DNA from 2 places in the Pseudomonas sp. Marseille-QA0892 genome. Region 1 is predicted to be linked to the other one. Evidence: riboswitches for the same ligand, from Rfam matches in the RefSeq annotation. Region 1 holds a riboswitch; the other holds the start of a gene.

What was found. Region 1 has a riboswitch for cobalamin ahead of ACY8D3_RS10705 (ABC transporter substrate-binding protein). Riboswitches for the same ligand answer to the same signal wherever they lie in the genome.
Region 2: another riboswitch for cobalamin. It lies ahead of cobG (precorrin-3B synthase); the one in region 1 lies ahead of ACY8D3_RS10705 (ABC transporter substrate-binding protein).

What each region holds. Positions count from the first base shown of each region.
Region 1 is NZ_CM143104.1:2,316,130-2,320,669, forward strand. Features, by position in the region: gene ACY8D3_RS10695 (ABC transporter ATP-binding protein) at 1-168, shown strand, start outside; gene ACY8D3_RS10700 (OprD family porin) at 199-1,542, shown strand; cobalamin riboswitch at 1,616-1,808, shown strand; gene ACY8D3_RS10705 (ABC transporter substrate-binding protein) at 1,990-2,997, shown strand; gene ACY8D3_RS10710 (FecCD family ABC transporter permease) at 2,994-4,025, shown strand; gene ACY8D3_RS10715 (ABC transporter ATP-binding protein) at 4,022-4,540, shown strand, end outside.
Region 2 is NZ_CM143104.1:2,070,007-2,074,546, reverse strand. Features, by position in the region: gene ACY8D3_RS09625 (oligosaccharide flippase family protein) at 1-200, opposite strand, end outside; gene ACY8D3_RS09620 (cobalt-precorrin-6A reductase) at 470-1,198, opposite strand; gene cbiE (precorrin-6y C5,15-methyltransferase (decarboxylating) subunit CbiE) at 1,195-2,397, opposite strand; cobalamin riboswitch at 2,548-2,744, shown strand; gene cobG (precorrin-3B synthase) at 2,822-4,165, shown strand; gene ACY8D3_RS09605 (precorrin-8X methylmutase) at 4,158-4,540, shown strand, end outside.

The DNA of each region.
Region 1 (4,540 bases):
ACGCAGCAGGAAATGATCGAGCTGCTGGTCGAGGTTGCCCGGGAAAACGACACCGCCATCCTGCTCGTCAGCCACGACGAAGCGTTGATCGATGCCGTTGCCGATCGACGTATCCGCCTCGGCACCGAGCTTCAACACGACATCCCTGGCGAACCGATCGCGATTTGACGCCCCGTACGACTATAAATAGAGAACGACATGTCCACCCTTCCCTTTCGCTCCCTTAGCCTCGCCTTACTGGTGAGCCCAGTAGCCCTGGCCGATTCGGCCCAGTCCAACGCCAATGGCTTTGTCGAGGACAGTACCTGGAACGTACTTAACCGCACCGTCTACGACCATCGGGACTACCGCAACGGTGGCCGCAACGGCGGCGCACGAAATGCCTACAAGCCACGCGCGGAACGTAACGGGTACGCCGAGGAATGGGCGTATGGCCTGATGGGCACCCTGCAATCGGGCTTCACTCAGGGCACGATTGGCGTCGGCGTGGATGCCCACGCCTACCTTGGCGTGAAGCTCGACAGTGGCGGCGGCCGCGCTGGCAGGGCGCGTCTACTCGGCGTCGATAACGACGGGCACCCCAAGGATGAATTCAGCCGCGCGGGCGCCGCGATCAAGCTGCGCGCTTCGTCGACTGTCGTGTCATGGGGTGAACAACGGGTAAAGACGCCGGTATTCAGCTCTTCGGATAGCCGGCTGCTTCCGGAAACCGCGACGGGCATCTTCGTCACCAGCAATGAGTTCGACCGGGTGAAACTCGTCGGCGGCCATTTCACAGAAAGTACGGATCGCAATGCCAGCAGCCATGACCAGGGTTTCGTGGTCAATTACTCCAACGGCAGGCAGGGCAATGCCTTCGATCTCGCGGGCGTGGTTTTCACCCCGAGCGAGCGCCTGACGGGCAGCCTCTACACCTCGCGTTATGAAGACACCTGGAAACAACACTACCTGGGCGGGACGTTCGTACAGCCCATCGACGATTACCGGTCAGTTTCGGTCAACTTCAACCTTTACCGCACGACGGATACCGGCAAATCACTCTCGGGTCGCATCGACAACACCACGTGGAGCGTGATGCCGACCTATACCCAAGGCGCACACAGTTTCGGGCTCGGCTACCAGCATGTGGACGGCAACACGCCATTCGACTATGTGACGCGTGGTGCCATCTTCATCAATAACGCGGTGCAACTGTCCGACTTCAATGCCCCAAACGAAAAATCCTGGCAGGCCCGCTACGACCTCAACATGGCGCAATGGGATGTCCCAGGGCTGATATTGAGCGCTGCCTATACCCGCGGCAGTCAAATCGATGGCACCCGCGCCGACCCGAACGGCGGCTACGCTTACCTGGGTTACGGCAAAGGCGGCAAGCATTGGGAACGCGACTTGGAAGCGCGCTATGTCGTGCAGAACGGTGCAGCAAAAGGCACGACCTTCTCGGTCCGATACAACGTCCACCGGGGCAATACGGCTCAGGCCGAGCTCGATGCAGACCAGATCCGTCTGGCCGTGGAGTATCCGCTGTCTGGCGGTTTCTGAGCGAATGACCAGCCGCGGCATATAAATGGCTGACCCGAGCAGGGGATCTCGGGTCGCCATTGGCCGCTCATTGAATTAGCATCCCCATGCCGGTTTCCGCGAGGAAATAATAGGGAATCCGTCAGGCGATAGCCTGGTAAACGGAACTGCCCCCGCAACTGTAGGCACCGAGGCGTTTCCATCTAAGCCACTGGGCAAGTCCCGGGAAGGCAGGATAACGCCGACGACGTGTCAGTCAGGAGACCTGCCGGCTTGCTTGAATAACCACCGGCGGGGTGTCCGGGAGGCCCATTCCAGGATTCAGATGTACCGTGCGGACGCTCGTCCGCGCGCTCCGATCTGTATCGACGACGCATCCGCCGGCAACCATGCCGCTCGGTCATGCGCGTCATGGACCGTGCACTCGTGCCCTGCCCTGCAATGCCTACAGTTCGGAGAGTACGCTTCATGATTTCGGGACGTTCACTGGCGCTCATGGCAGCGTGTTCCCTGTCCAGCGCCGCCATGGCTGCGCAGACCCACTACCCGCTGTCGATCGATAACTGTGGCCACACGCTGACCTTCGAACGTGCGCCTTCCCAAGTCGTCACGATCGGGCAAGCCGGAACCGAAATGCTCTATGAGCTGGGTGTCGGCGAGCAGCTAGCGGGCACCTCCCTGTGGTTCAACCCGGTACTGCCACGATTCGCGGAGCAGAATGCCAAGGTCGAACGCCTGGCCAACAACGACCCGAGCTTTGAGTCGGTCATCGGCAAACGGCCGGGTCTGGTAGCCGTTCAGTTCGAATGGATGGTCGGCCCGCAGGGTGTCGTCGGGACGCGCGAGCAGTTCCACGAATTGCACATACCCACCTACATCCTGCCGTCGGATTGCGAAGGCAAGGACAATCTGGTCGGCGCCGACGGCACCCGTCTGCAGACATTCAGCATCGAAAGCCTTTACAAGAGTGTCGACCAACTGGCCCGGATCTTCGACGTCCAGGACAGGGGCAACGAGCTGATCGACAGCTACCGCAAGCGCGTGGACGATGCGAAGAAGCGCGTTGCCTCGCATGAAGGCGCACCGCTCAGGGCGATGTTCTGGTTCTCCAGCGCCGATATCGACATGGACCCGTATGTCGCAGGACGCCAGGGTGTCGCCGACTCCATGCTCACCACGCTTGGCCTCGAGAACATCATCCACTCGAACGAAGAGTGGCCCACCGTCGGCTGGGAGACCATCGCGAAGGCCAACCCGGACATTCTCGTCATTGCGCGTATGGACCGCCGCCGCTTCCCTGCTGATGACGTCGAGAAGAAGCTCGCCTTCCTGAAATCCGACCCGGTTACACGCAACATGGATGCCGTGAAAAACGATCGCATCGTGATCATGGATGCCGACGCCATGCAGGCCAGCATTCGCTATTTCGACGGATTGGACCAATTGGCTGAGGCCGCCGAATCATTCGCCAAATGAGCCAACCGTTGCCTTCATCCACCTCCGTACGCGTAGTCGCCAGTGTGGTTCTGCTCCTGCTCGCCCTGCTTGCCGGAATCTCCATTGGCGAAACGTCCATCGGGCCGGTGACCGTCCTGCAGACCCTGGCCAACAAGCTATGGCAAGCCGGGTACCCGCTGGACCCGATCGACGAGGGCATCGTCTGGAGCTATCGGCTCCCGCGCGCCATCGTCGCCGGCGCCTGCGGAGCCGGCCTGGCGCTGTGTGGGCTTATCCTGCAGGCGCTGCTTCGTAACGCGCTGGCTGACCCTTACCTGCTTGGCATTTCCGCAGGCGCATCCACGGGCGCCGTCCTGGTAGCCGTCATCGGCGTGGGCGGTGGCATGGTCTCGTTGTCAGCCGGCGCGTTCGGCGGCGCGGTGTTGGCGTTTGGGCTGGTAGCGATCCTGGCACGTGCGTCACGCGGCATCGGCGCCTCAAGCCAGATCATCCTGGCGGGCATCGCAGGTTCTCAGCTCTTCAATGCGCTGACGGCGTTTCTCATCACCAAATCCGCCAGTGCTGAACAGGCTCGCGGGATCATGTTCTGGCTGCTGGGCAACCTGAGCGGCGTGCGCTGGCCTTCGGTCTGGATCGCGATACCCGCCGTGATCATCGGCGCGCTGGTCTGCTTCTGGTACCGCCGGGCGCTGGATGCCTTTACCTTCGGCGCGGATTCTGCCGCCTCGCTCGGCATCTCGGTTCGCCAGACGCGAATCGTCCTGATCGCCTGTGCGGCGCTCGTCACGGCTGTGATGGTTTCGACCGTCGGGTCGATCGGCTTTGTCGGGCTCGTGATTCCCCACGCCGTTCGTTTGCTGGTTGGCCCACGTCACACCCGACTGGTGCCGTGGAGCATCGTCGCGGGCGCGGTATTCCTGATCGCCGCTGACATACTCTCGCGCATCCTGGTCAAGGGACAGGTCCTGCCAATCGGCGTGATCACGGCGCTGATCGGTGCGCCCGTCTTTGCGCTACTGCTCATACGTGGAGGGCACACGCGATGAGTGCGCAACCTGAGACTCACAACATCGTGCTCGAATGCCAGAACGCCGGGTATCGCGTGAAGGACACCTGGCTGGTCCGCGATATCAACCTCACAGTCTTGCGGGGGGAACGCCTCGGCGTGGTCGGGCCGAACGGCTCCGGTAAATCGACGTTGCTCAAGCTGCTCGCGGGTATCGCAACGCCCCATGAAGGCCGCGTAAGCCTTCTGGGTACTGACATGGAAAGCCACAACCGCCGGCAGATCGCCCAGGCCGTCGCGGTCGTGGAGCAGCAAGCCGACACGCTCGATTCGATCAGCGTCCAGGATGCCGTCGAACTGGGCCGGACACCCTGGCTCAGTGCGCTGCAACCCTGGGGCGCAGAGGACGCCGCCATCGTCAGGCAGGCCTTGCAGCGTGTCTCGCTGGCCCATTTGGCAAAGCGGCCATGGCGGACCCTTTCCGGCGGTGAGCGTCAGCGTGTCCATATCGCGCGGGCGCTTACCCAGACACCGCAAATCCTGCTGTTGGACGAG
Region 2 (4,540 bases), 250 kb from region 1:
CTAAGCAGAAAGTCGCGTAGACCCAGGTCTGCGAAGCCCACCAGGAACGTCATCATCACCATGCTGAGGGCCAACGCGCCATAGGCTTCCTGAGGTGCCATGTGGGCAACGAGCACAAGCAGCACGAACGCCAGCACGGGTTGCAGTGCCATGGGTACGACGACGAAAACGATTTTGGATAATTCGTTGAGCTTCTTCATAGCTGCATCCGGAAAATCGCAGGGCAGAAAGGCGTGCACAGCTTCACGCACGGGCTACGGACGCCGGGCGACGAGAGGGCAAGCAGTTTGAAAATCGGGTACTTCTACCGACCCAGGAAGGGTCGGTAAGCGAACCGGACGGTTCGTGGTGTGGATGATGTGCTGGTGCCAGCAAACTTCAAATCTCAAATTTTCCATGTGTGAACTGCATCACTAATCTGAAAATTAAAGTCGGTTAAGGGAACCGGGTTCACTGACAGCATTTGCGCTTAAAGAACACGTTGAGGAAGGTTTTCAAGCAGTGCTTCCCGCGTATAGAACGCGCGCGTGGGCGAAATTATAGATGGTCGCCGTACCATGATTACGGGCAGACTCATCTCGCGAGCGACAGCCAGCTTCGCCGCGGTCGCTTCGCCACCGCTGTTCTTGCTGACGACCACATCAAACTGTGCGCTCTCGAACAGGGCCCTTTCGTCCTCGACATGGAAGGGCCCCCTTGTCGCAATGAAGCTCACCCGGTGCGCCTCCGGCTGCGGATCCAGCAACCTGACCGTCCAGTGCTGATGGGGTGGGATGGTGTTCAGGTGTGCCAATGGTTCGCGGCCGATTGTGAAAAGCGGCCTTTCAAAAGGCTCGAGCGCACCGATGATGCCGTCCCAATCATTGACGTCGATCCAGTTGTCGCCATCCACTCGCTCCCAGGCAGGCCGGCGAAGTGACCAGCAGGGTATGCCGACTACATTAGAGGCGAGGACTGCGTTGGCGCTGATCCGGGCTGCATAGGGGTGTGTCGCGTCTATCACAAGATCTATCTCTGCTCCGCGCAGGTACGCAGCGAGCCCGTCCGCGCCGCCAAACCCACCTATGCGAACCTGGCAAGGCAGGCCTTCCGGTATACGCCCAAGGCCGGCCAGGCTGTAGACGTCGTCCGGCCCGAGATGGCGCGCCAGCCAAAGCGCATCTGCAACGCCACCGAGCAAAAGGGTACGGCCCGTCATGGCTTGGCAACGCAGAGCAGCGTAATGGGTAGGGCGCTACGCCAGGTATCGAAACCACCGAGTGGCTTGGCATGCGCGAGCTGCATCCGGATTAACTCGCCACCGTGCGTTTCCCGCCAGCGCACAAGTTCGGCTTCGCTCTGTAGCGTGACCGCATTTGCGACCAGGCGGCCGCCTGGCTTCAGTGCTGTCCAGCAGGCGTCGAGCATGCCAGGTACGGTAACCCCGCCGCCGACGAAGATCGCGTCGGGTGGTTCGAGCCCTTCGAGCGCTTCGGGCGCGCGGCCAGCGATAAGCGAAAGGGACGGCACGCCGAGCGTATCGCGATTCGACAGGATCATGGCCTGGCGGGTGGCATTCGCTTCGATTGCCACGGCTCGGCACGACGGGTGGCTTCGCATCCATTCGATGCCGATCGAACCGCACCCTGCACCGACATCCCACAACAGTTCTTGAGGGCGCGGGGCTAGGCGCGAGAGCGTGAGCGCCCGAATGTCCCGCTTGGTCAGCTGGCCGTCGTTCTCGAATGACTCATCAGGAAGGCCAGCGGTCAGCGGATAGCCCTTCAAAGCTGTTTCACACCGGCATTCGATTGCCACGACATTCAGCGCGGCGTGCACATGGTTGGGCCAATCCCGTGCGATGCCGTCGGTCATGCGTTCGAGTGGCCCCCCAAGGTGCTCAAGCACCCAGAGTCGGCTTGCGCCAAAGCCGGCCTGGCGTAGCAAGTCGGCCAACTGCGCCGGACTCTGACCGTCTTGGGACAGCACCAGTAGCCGCCGTCCTTCGTGCAGATATCGGTTCACGCCGCTGGCAGGGCGGGCTACCACGCTAAGGAGCTCGACATCCTGCAGCGGCCAACCCAGACGGGCTGCTGCCAGAGAGAAGGACGAAGGCGCTGGAAGGACAGTCCACTCATGCGGTTCGACCTGCCGGCCCAGGCTTGCGCCGACGCCGAACAGCATGGGATCGCCGCTTGCCAGCACGCACGTTGGCTCGCCACGTCGTGCCCATACAGGCTCCAGTGTGAAAGGGCTGGGCCACGGCTGGCGTGACGCTTTAAGGCAATGTGGCAAAAGCTCCAGCTGGCGAGGTGCGCCGATAATATGAGCGGCCGTCAAAAGCGCGCGTCGCGCCTGCTTGCCGAGCCCCTCATAGCCGTTCTCTCCGATTCCGATTACTGTCAACCACCTGGCCATGCACGCTCCAAACAATCCGCCCGGCGCCCCGCGAGTTGCGACCGTGGGCAAAGCCGTCATAATACCGCCTTCACCGGTGCCCGCCGTAGTACATGGCCGAGCGCGCGAGGTTGCAAACGCCAGCATAGGGGCCGCTTCGATGACGGCAGCCCCATGATTGGCGATTTCGGCCTGCGTCGAGCCGCTACGAAGGGCCGAAGAGGGAACACGGAAAGGCCATGCCTCAGCCGTGGCTGCCCCCGCAACTGTAAGCAGCGAGTCGCTCCAGCAAGGCCACTGAATATCGGGAAGGCCGGAAGCGATGTAGACCTGCCAGCCAGGAGACCTGCCGGTGACGCTGTACGTGAGCGCCAACATCGGGCGGGGTGTACCGATGCCAGTGACGTCCCCTAGCGGGCGTCTCGGTCCGGCTGCCGCGTCATTCATGCGGATGCTAACTGTGAACCCTTCCAGCTCGACCCATCGACCCGTGCTCCGGCGCCCTTCGGCTTGCCCTGGACTGTCGCGCATCGTGTCTGCGAAGGACGGCGGGATCTGCCGAGTGAAGCTGGCTCTGGGGCGCATTACCGCTGACCAGGCGCATGCCGTCAGCGGAGCCGCGCGCCGATATGCTAGCGGTGTGCTGGAGATCACCAATCGCAGCAATCTTCAAATACGCGGTGTTTGGGCTGACGCAGGCGATGCACTGGCGGCGACGTTGATAGATGCAGGCCTAGGGCCCCGCCATCCCGATGCCGATGATGTACGAAACGTACTCGTAAGTCCTTCGGCGGGTCGCGATCCTTACGCGTCGCTGGATGTCACGGCCCTGGCCGAAGCACTGTTGCTGCTTCTGCAGGAATATCCGGCTTTCCGAGGTCTTCCCGCGAAGTTTGCCATTCAGGTAGACGGCGGCGAAGGCATGGCCGTCCGAGCCCATGAGCACGACATTTGGCTGAGTGCATTGCCTGGCGGGCAGCGTTTACAGATAGGGCTTGCTGGTGCGGTTGGGGAGGGCGCCATAGGTGAAGTCGCATCTTCTGCTGCGGTGGACACGGTGGCGCACATCCTTCGCTGTTTCGTCGCGACGGCGACGGAGGACCAGCCGCGTATGCGTCACCTCATGGCGTCACCGACCGCTCCAGCGTTCCTGGCCGCCGTCCGTGCCGACGCATCGGTGACGCCGTGTGGCGCTAACGACGTTCAGTCCTCGTCCGTTCAGAAGGCACCGGGAATTTACCCGCAACGCGACGGGACGCTGCGGATGGTCACGGCTCAGGCGCCCCTTGGACGGCTTGATGCCGACCAGCTGGATGCGCTAGCAGATGTCGCCGGAATCTACGGCAGTGGCTGGCTGCATCTGACGCCGTGGCAGGGCGTGCTGCTGCCCGATATCGACGAGCAGGACGCCCCGAAGGTCCAGCAGGCACTGGAAGCGCTTGGGTTGGTGACCGCAGCCGATGCGCCGCTCGCACACCTCGTCGCTTGCAGCGGTAGCGTTGGGTGCGCCAAGGCCCATGCCGATACCAAGGCGGATGCGCTGCAACTGGCAAGACGGCTTTCGCAGTATTCCATGCATCCCTCGGTCCACCTCAGCGGCTGCCCGCGGACCTGCGCGTCCGCGTGCAGCCAGCCCTATACGCTGCTCGCCCAGCCCGGCGGCCAATACGACCTTTTCCAGCACGACCCGTCTGTGGACGGCCTCGGTCAGCTACGCGCCAGCGGGCTGGACATTGGGGCCGCGGCGCACTGGTTGTGCATGAATCACCACGAGACTTTCGATGATTGAGTACATCCGCGACGGCCAGGAAATCTACCGTCAGTCATTCGCCACAATCCGCGCTGAAGCGGACCTGAGCGCCATTCCGCCTGATCTCGAGAAGTTGGCCGTTCGCGTCATACATGCATGCGGCATGGTCGATGTGGTACAGGATCTCCGGTTTTCACCCGGTGCCGGCGAGGCGGGGCGTCGTGCGCTCGCTTCGGGAGCGGCAGTCCTGTGCGATGCCCGGATGGTTGCCGAAGGCGTCACCCGCGCCCGGTTGCCCGCAAATAACCGTGTTGTTTGCACGCTCAACGAACCTGATGTACCAGCACTGGCGCTGGAAAAGGGCAATACACGCTCCGCCGTCGCGCTGGATTACTGGCTGCCCCATCTCGACGG